2 regions of the Streptomyces sp. NPDC087428 genome follow, and region 2 is predicted to be linked to the other one. Evidence: riboswitches for the same ligand, from Rfam matches in the RefSeq annotation. Region 2 holds a riboswitch; the other holds the start of a gene.
The links. A riboswitch is a leader RNA that binds a small molecule or an ion and turns the genes downstream of it on or off. The one in region 2 is predicted to bind S-adenosylmethionine.

Region 1 (4,414 bases), on a different contig from region 2:
GATCCCCTCTTCGAGAAGGCGCGCACCGGTACCGACGTCAAGAACGGTGACGGGCTCCTCGACGACCTCAAGGCCGATGTCCGGGCCGGGACGCTTCCCCGGATCTCGTGGATCGTCTCGCCCGAGGCCTACAGCGAACACCCCAACTGGCCCGCCAATTACGGCGCCTGGTACATCTCGCAGGTGCTGGACGCGCTGACCGCCAACCCCGAGGTGTGGGGCCGGACCGCCCTCTTCGTCACCTACGACGAGAACGACGGATTCTTCGACCACGTCGTGCCGCCGTTCGTCCCGTCCGGGGCCGCGCAGGGGCTCTCCACCGTGGACACCTCCGCCGACCACTTCCCCGGCGACCTCCGATACGCGGCCGGGCCCTACGGCCTCGGCCAGCGCGTGCCCATGACGGTCGTGTCCCCGTGGAGCACCGGCGGGTTCTCGTGTTCGGAGGTCTTCGACCACACCTCCGTCATCCGGTTCATGGAGGAGCGCTTCGGCGTCCACGAGCCCAACATCTCGCCCTGGCGGCGCGCCGTCTGCGGCGATCTGACCTCGGCCTTCGACTTCAGCCGTACCGACACCGCACCCGCCTCGCTGCCCTCCACGGACGGATACGCGCCGCCGGACAACGGCCGGCACCCCGACTACGTGCCGGTGCCGCCGGTCTCCGGCAGTGTGCCCAGGCAGGAGCCCGGCTCGCGGCCCACCCGGCCGCTGCGGTACGCGCCCCTCGTGGACGGGGCGGCCGACCCGGCCTCCGGGAAGTATCGGCTGACCTTCAGCGGCGGCGACGCGGCCGGGGCGCAGTTCCTGGTGACGTCGGCGAACCGCACCGACGGGCCCTGGACCTACACCACCGAGGCGGGCAAGACGCTCGCCGACAGCTGGAACACGGCCTACTCGAAGGGCGTGACCGACCTCACCGTGCACGGCCCGAACGGATTCCTGCGCGCCTTCCGGGGGCCAGGAAAGGCGGCAGGGCCGGAGGTGACCGCACGTCATGACCCGTCGAGCGGCGGGCTCGTACTGGCTTTGACTCATGCCGGTACGGGGACCGTCCAGTTGACCGTACGCAACGGGGACGCCTATGGCGGCGGGGCGCAGACCTTCGCGGTGCGTGCGGGTGCGACCGTGAAGCACACCGTTGACCTGCGCGGAAGCAAGCGCTGGTACGACATCACGGTGGTGTCGGACGCGGACGCCACGTTCCTTCGGCGGTTCGCCGGGCACGTCGAGACGGGCGAGGCCGGAACGAGCGACCCGGGCTTCGCCACCGGCTGAGCGAGCTGCCGTCTGCGTGGCGGGGGGGGGCAAGGGGGCGCGGGTCGGGTCCGGCCCGCGCCTGCGCCTCCCCTGACCATCCGTCGGCTGTGCGTGCACCGTCCGTCGGGGTGTGTCCCACGGGTGCGTTAGGGTTTTCGTCGGGTCATGAGTTCCAGCGCGCAGCCCCGGCTGGCTGGACGGCACCCCGCTCCGCTGCGGGTGCTCCGGGTGACGACCTGCCCCGTGCGCGAGGTACGGGGAACAGCGGACCGCGGTGCAGAGCGCTCGGGGTCCATCACCCCCGGAAGGCGGGACCCACCATGCTGCGTCATCTCACCGAGAACGGCTCCGTGCGGAGCGACGGCTGCGACCGGTACGCCGCAGGCCATCAGGTGCACTGGATCCATGCCAAGAAGTGCCGGCAGGAGCCCGGCCAGGCCGTCGAGATACTGCTGACCGCCAGTGACGTCCGGGACGACGGATGGGTCGTGCTGCGTGCCGCGTTCGACTACGCGGGCGCCCTTCCGGCGGTCTGGACGCACTCTCCGGACGCGCTGCGGGAGACACTCGCCGGTCACCGCGGACGCGTGTACTGGCTGTCCCGCTGGCACGCGCTGAAGCTGGTGGACGGAGACGACCCGGCCGCCTCGCTCGTCAACGTGGCCCTTGAGAGCGGGGAGTTGTGCGACGTCCAGGGTTCCGGGCGGTCGTAGTCCGGGTCCGGCCGGGCGCGTTTCGGCCCTGTCCGTTCTGTCTGTCCATGCGGGCGCACTCGGCCGCGCACCGGCTCGGGGTGGCCGGGGCGGTACCCGAAGATGTTGGTCAATTGTGCGGGGATATCTGCCAGTTGCTTCGCTCTGGCTGCACATTTGATCGCCGTTGACCGCCGTGGCATCACATAAAATCCTTATAGTGGGCGTGCGTTGATCGAACGATCGTGACGCGTGAAGCTTCCGCCACAGGAGTCAGGACGATGACGCGCCCATCCTCCGCACGGCCCGAGCCCGCCTCGCCCCCTCCGGAGTGCCCCGCACACGCGAGGCCCGGGGCCGTGCCGCTCAGCGGCCCCTCGTTCCAGACCGAGCCGCAGGCCGTCTACCGTGCCATGCGCCGTGATCACGGGCCGGTCGTCCCCGTGGAACTGCCGGGCGGGTTCCCCGCCTGGCTGGTCATCGGATACCGCGAACTCCATCAAGTCACCAGCGACGGCGAGCTGTTCCCGCGCGATGTCGGCCTGTGGAACCAGTGGGAGCACATCCCCGAGGACTGGCCGCTGCTGCCCATGGTCGGGCGGCCGCTGCCGTCCATCTACTTCAGCGCGGGGGACGAGCACCGGCGGCACGCCCGGATGGTCGGGCCCGCCCTCGAAGGGACCGATCCGTTCGAGATCCGCAACCACTGCGAGGAGCTGGCCGACCGGCTGGTCGACGCCGTGTGCAGCCGGGGCACCGCCGACCTCGTCGCCGACTTCTGCGAGCCCTTACCCGTGCTCGTCCTCGCCCGGCTGGTCGGGTTCCCCGACGACGAAGGCGCCGACATCGCGCAGGTGTTGAAGGACCTGGCCGACGGCGGTCCGGGGGCGCAGGAGGCCCATCTGCGTTTCGGGGAACACATGCGGCGGCTGGTCGCCGCCAAGCGGGCCGAGCCCAGGGATGACGTGACCTCCCGGATGCTCGCCTTCCCCGAGGCCTTCACCGACGAGGAGTACATGCTCGACCTGATGGCCATCACGGCCGCCGGGCACCTCACCACCGCCGACTGGATCAGTAACTCCCTGCGGCTGATGCTCACCGAGGACGAGTTCGCCGAATCGATGGCGGGCGGGCGGCGCAGCGTGGCCGAGGCCATGAACGCGGTGCTCTGGGAGGACGCGCCGACCCAGATCCTCGCCGGACGCTGGGCCGCCCGGGACACCCAGCTCGGCGGCCAGCGGATCAGGGCGGGGGACATGCTGCTGCTCGGGCTCGGCGCAGCCAACACCGATCCGCTGATCCGGCAGAGCCTGTCCGGCAACGGTGCCTCCGCCCAGGGTGGCAACGGCGCGCACCTCGCCTTCAGCCACGGCGAGTACCGGTGCCCCTTCCCCGCTCAGGAGATCGCGGAGACCATCGCGCGTACCGGCATCGAGGTGCTGCTCGACCGGCTGCCCGACCTTGAGCTGGGTGTCGCCGTCGCTGACCTCGTACGGCGGCCCTCCGCCTTCCTGCGCGGGACGACCTCGCTCCCCGTCCGGTTCACCCCCGTTCGTACGACAGGAGACCTCTCGTGACCTGCCCTCACGCCGCCGCGCACACAGCTGCCCCGGACCGCGGGACCGTCGTCATCGACCCCATGGTCCAGGACCTGGACGGTGAGACGGCGCGGCTGCGCGACGCCGGGCGGCTCGCCCGGATCGACCTGCTCGGCGTACCCGCCTGGACCATCACCCGGTATGCCGACGCACGTGAACTCCTCGTCGATCCGAGGCTGGTGAAGGACATCGACGCCTGGGAGCTGTGGCGGAGCGGCGAGGTGACGCATGCGTGGCCGCTCATCGGGATGATCGACGCCGGGCGGTCCATGTTCACCGTGGACGGCGCCGAGCACCGGCGGCTGCGGACCAAGACCTCCCAGGCGCTCACGCCCCGCCGGCTGGAGGCCATCAGGCCCGACATCGAGAAGTTCACCCGGGAGCTGTTGGACGCACTCGCCGACGGCGGCAGGGACGGGGCCGTCGTCGACCTCAAGTCGGTGTTCGCGCAGCCGCTGCCGATGCGGGTCGTCGGCATGCTGATGGGCGTGGACCCCGCCGAGAACGCCATGCTGACCAGGCAGTACAAGGCCTTCTTCTCGATGCTCACCCCGCAGGACGAACGGCTCGCCCTGCTCGCCGAGTTGGATGTCTTCTACTCGGGGCTCGTACGCGAGAAGACGGCACGCCCCACCGATGACCTGACCTCCGCGCTGATCCTCGCGGAGGAGGGCGGCGAGCCCCTCACCGAGGAAGAGGTGGTGGGCAATCTCAAGGCGATGGTCGCGGCCGGCCACGAGACCACCATCGGGCTCATCCTCAACGCCGTACGAGCGCTCCTGGCGCACCCGGAACAGTTGCGGCTGGTCCTCGACGGGGAGGTCTCCTGGGAGACCGTGATCGAGGAGACGCTGCGGTGGGACA
Region 2 (4,414 bases):
CTCATATGCGGGGGGCACGGGCAGCGGAGGGGACTTCCCACACTCTACCGCGTTCAACCATGCAGAATTGCCCCCTCCGCTTCTGTCGCAGAGAGGGCAATTCCGGTGACGCGTGGAGCGGGACCGCTCGGGTCCCGGGGGTCAGCAGCCGCCGGCGACGGCCGGGATGATCGAGACACCCGCGCCGTCAGGGGTGACCGCTTCCAGGCCGCCCTCGAAGCGCACGTCGTCGTCGTTGACGTACACGTTCACGAAGCGGCGGAGCTTGCCCTGGTCGTCCAGGACGCGGGCGGCGATGCCCGGGTGGTTCTTCTCCAGGGACTCGATGACCTGGGAGAGGGTCGCGCCCTCGGCCGGGACCTCGGCCTGGCCGCCCGTGTAGGTGCGGAGGATGGTGGGGATACGGACCTTGACGCTCATGGTGGGTGCCCTTCCTGGAGTCTCGGGTGGGGTCAGCCGGCGGTGCCGAGGCCCGCGGCGCGGAAGGCGTCCAGGCTCGGCCTGATCGTCGCCGTCGCCTGCGAGGTGGCGGCCACGGCGTCCAGCGTCTTGAGGCCGTCGCCGGTGTTCAGGACGACGGTGGTGAGCGACGGGTCGAGGAGGCCTGCCTCGATCAGCTTCTTCGTCACGCCGACCGTCACCCCGCCAGCGGTCTCGGCGAAGATGCCCTCGGTGCGCGCCAGCAGCTTGATCGCGTCGACGACCTGCTCGTCGTTGACATCCTCGACGGCGCCGCCGGTACGGCGGGCGATGTCCAGGACGTACGGGCCGTCGGCCGGGTTGCCGATCGCCAGGGACTTGGCGATCGTGTTCGGCTTCTGCGGCCGCACGACGTCGTGACCGGCCTTGAAGGCGGTGGAGACCGGGGAACAGCCCTCGGCCTGGGCACCGAAGATCCGGTACGGCTTGTCCTCGACCAGACCGAGCTTGATCAGCTCCTGGAGACCCTTGTCGATCTTCGTGAGCTGCGAGCCGGACGCGATCGGGATGACGATCTGGTCGGGCAGCCGCCAGCCGAGCTGCTCGCAGATCTCGTACGCGAGCGTCTTGGAACCCTCGCCGTAGTACGGCCGGAGGTTGACGTTGACGAAGCCCCAGCCCTCGCCGAGCGGGTCGCCGATGAGCTCCGAGCAGAAGCGGTTGACGTCGTCGTAGTTGCCCTCGATGCCGACCAGCTCACCGCCGTACACCGCGGCCATGACGACCTTGCCCTGCTCCAGGTCGTGCGGGATGAACACGCAGGACCGCAGACCGGCGCGGGCCGCGGCGGCGCCCACCGCACCGGCGAGGTTGCCGGTGGAGGAGCAGGAGAGCGTGGTGAAACCGAAGGCGCGGGCGGCCTCGACGGCGATCGCGACGACGCGGTCCTTGAAGGAGTGCGTCGGGTTGCCGGAGTCGTCCTTGACGTACAGACCGCCGGTGACGCCCAGCTCACGGGCGAGGTTGTCGGCCTTGACCAGCTTGGTGAAGCCGGGGTTGAGGTTGGGCTTGTCCGCGACATCGGAGGGGACCGGCAGCAGCGGCGCGTAGCGCCAGATGTTGTCGGGGCCGGCCTCGATGCGCTTCTTCAGCTCGTCCGGGGAGCCGCTCGGCAGGTCGTACGCCACTTCGAGCGGCCCGAAACAGGTCGCACAGGCGAAAAGGGGGCCGAGCTCGAATCGCTCTCCGCACTCGCGGCAGGAAAGCGCCGCGGCGGGACCAAGATCCACAGAAGACTCGGTGTTTGCTGCAACAGTCTGCACAGCCATGATGGCGAGGCCCTTTCTCCTCATCTTCCTCGTGACGCATTTCGCCACAAGACGGAATTGGCACCTTCCCCACCTGACCTCGCGGTCGGCTGGATGGTTGCCGGGACTTCAACGGGCCGTTCCCTCTGTCCCTCTGGATGAGCGCTGTGGCACTGGACCATGGATCCAGGCGTTTATCAGCGGATGGACCCCGGCATGCCACGGCCATCTGCGTTGTTCAAGACTGTAACCGAAGCACTGGACTGTTGAGATAGTCGTCCGAACCGCGAGATGGATCACATACAGGGAGTATCGACCGTGCTGGAAGAGGTCGAAGGCTGGCTGACCAGGCGTTCCTGGTCCTCCGCCGACCGCCCGCTGGAGCAGCTCCTGGCCGCCAGGGACCGCGACCCGCGCCGCGGGAGCGTGAGTGTCGTCCTGCCCGCGCTCAACGAGGCGGCGACGGTCGGGGACATCGTCCGGGTGATCCGGCGCGAGCTCATGGAGAAGGTCCGGCTGGTCGACGAACTCGTGGTGATCGACTCCGGCTCCACGGACGCCACCGCCGAGATCGCCCGCAGGGCCGGCGCCCGGGTGATCCACCGGGACGCGATCCTGCCGCGGGTCCCGGCCGTCCCCGGCAAGGGAGAGGTGCTCTGGCGGTCACTCCTGGTGACCGGCGGTGACATCGTCTGCTTCATCGACGCGGACCTCAAGGACTTCTCCGCCGACTTCGTCTCCGGCATCGTCGGCCCGCTGCTGACCGACCCCTCGATGCAGTTCGTCAAGGCGATGTACGACCGCCCCCTCGGGGACACCGCAGGCCAGGGCGGGCGGGTCACCGAGCTGGTGGCGCGGCCGCTGCTCAATCTGCACTGGCCGCGGCTGGCCGGCTTCGTCCAGCCGCTGGGCGGCGAGTACGCCGTGCGCCGCTCCCTGCTCGAACAGCTCCCGTTCCCGGTCGGTTACGGAGTGGAGCTGGGGCTGCTCGTCGACGCCCTGCACACCGTCGGCCTGGACGCGCTCGGCCAGGTGGACGTCGGCGTCAGGAAACACCGCCACCAGGACGGCCAGGCGCTCGGCCGGATGGCGGCGGCCATCTACCGGACCGCTCAGCTGCGGCTCTCCCGGGGGCACCTGGTCCGCCCCTCGCTGACCCAGTTCGAGCGCGGCGAACACGGTTTCGTCCCGCACACGTACCCGGTGGACACCGAGGAGCGGCCGCCGATGCGCGAGATCGAGGAGTACGTCTCACGCCGCGCGGCGTGACCGGGGCACGGCCGCACGCACGTTTGGACGGTTCGGGATCGGGCTAGATTCCGCAGCATGGTCTCCGAGCACGCCCCTCAGCCCGCCGCCGCCCAGGTACTCGTCGCGTCCAACCGCGGTCCGGTCTCGTACGCGCTCCGCGAGGACGGCTCGCTCGACGCGAAACGGGGCGGGGGCGGGCTCGTCTCCGGGCTGAGCGCCGTGGACGACAAGATGTGGGTCTGCGCCGCACTCGGTGACGGCGACCGCGAGGCGGTGCGCCGCGGGGTCGGCGAGCCGGGCGTACGGATGCTCGACATCGACGCGGACGTGCACGCCGACGCGTACAACGGGATCGCGAACTCGGTGCTCTGGTTCGTCCACCACCTGCTCTACCAGACCCCCGTGGAACCCGTCTTCGACGCGGAGTTCCGCCGGCGGTGGGCCTCCTTCGAGACCTACAACCGGGCCTTCGCCCAGGCGCTCGCCGAGGAGGCGGGCGAGGGCGCGGCGGTCCTGGTGCAGGACTACCACCTGGTGCTGGTGCCCGGGATGCTCCGCGAGCTCCGCCCCGACCTGCGGATCGGCCACTTCTCGCACACCCCGTGGGCGCCCGTCGACTACTTCCGGATGCTGCCCGACGACATCTCCGAGCAGGTGCTGCGCGGCATCCTCGGCGCCGACCGGGCCGCCTTCCTGACCCGCCGCTGGGCGGACGCCTTCATCGGCTGCTGCACGGAGATCCTGGGCGGCACCGGCCGCACCCGCATCGGCGTGCACGGGCTCGGCGCCGACGCGGACTTCCTGCGCCGCCGCGCGCACGAGGCGGACGTGGACGAGCGGATGGCGGCGCTGCGCGAGCAGGTGGGCCCCGGCCGGAAGACGATCGTGCGGGTGGACCGTACGGAGCTGTCCAAGAACATCGTCCGCGGGATGCTCGCCTACCGCGCCCTGCTCGACGAGCGGCCCGAGTGGCACGGCCGGGTCGTCCACATCGCGTTCGCCTACCCCTCGCGGCAGGACCTCGCGGTGTACCGGGAGTACACGGCCGAGGTGCAGCGCGTCGCCGACGCCGTCAACGCGGCGCACGGCACGGCGGACTGGACCCCGGTCGTGCTCCACGTCAAGGACGACTTCGCGCGCTCGCTCGCGGCGTACCGGCTGGCCGACGTGGCGCTCGTCAACCCCATCCGGGACGGGATGAACCTGGTCGCCAAGGAGGTCCCGGTCGTCTCCGACCACGGCTGCGCGCTGGTGCTGTCGCGGGAGGCGGGGGCGTACGAGGAGCTGGGCGACGACGCGATCACGGTGAACCCGTACGACGTCTCCGCCACCGCCGACGCGCTGCACGAGGCGCTGACGATGGACGACGACGAGCGCGCGGCGCGCACGGAGCGGCTGGCCGCGGCGGCCACCGCGCTGCCGCCGCAGCAGTGGTT

Region 1: it holds a riboswitch for S-adenosylmethionine, as region 2 does, so the genes downstream of both, ACIO3R_RS13130 (hypothetical protein) here and thrC (threonine synthase) in region 2, are expected to answer to the same signal.

What each region holds. Positions count from the first base shown of each region.
Region 1 is NZ_JBIUXR010000005.1:338,334-342,747, reverse strand. It holds gene ACIO3R_RS13135 (phosphocholine-specific phospholipase C) at 1-1,278, shown strand, start outside; SAM riboswitch class IV at 1,422-1,531, shown strand; gene ACIO3R_RS13130 (hypothetical protein) at 1,581-1,973, shown strand; gene ACIO3R_RS13125 (cytochrome P450) at 2,234-3,529, shown strand; gene ACIO3R_RS13120 (cytochrome P450) at 3,526-4,414, shown strand, end outside.
Region 2 is NZ_JBIUXR010000007.1:196,697-201,110, reverse strand. It holds gene ACIO3R_RS16910 (MoaD/ThiS family protein) at 142-420, opposite strand; gene thrC (threonine synthase) at 453-1,748, opposite strand; SAM riboswitch class I at 1,766-1,892, opposite strand; gene ACIO3R_RS16900 (glucosyl-3-phosphoglycerate synthase) at 2,046-2,996, shown strand; gene ACIO3R_RS16895 (trehalose-6-phosphate synthase) at 3,054-4,414, shown strand, end outside.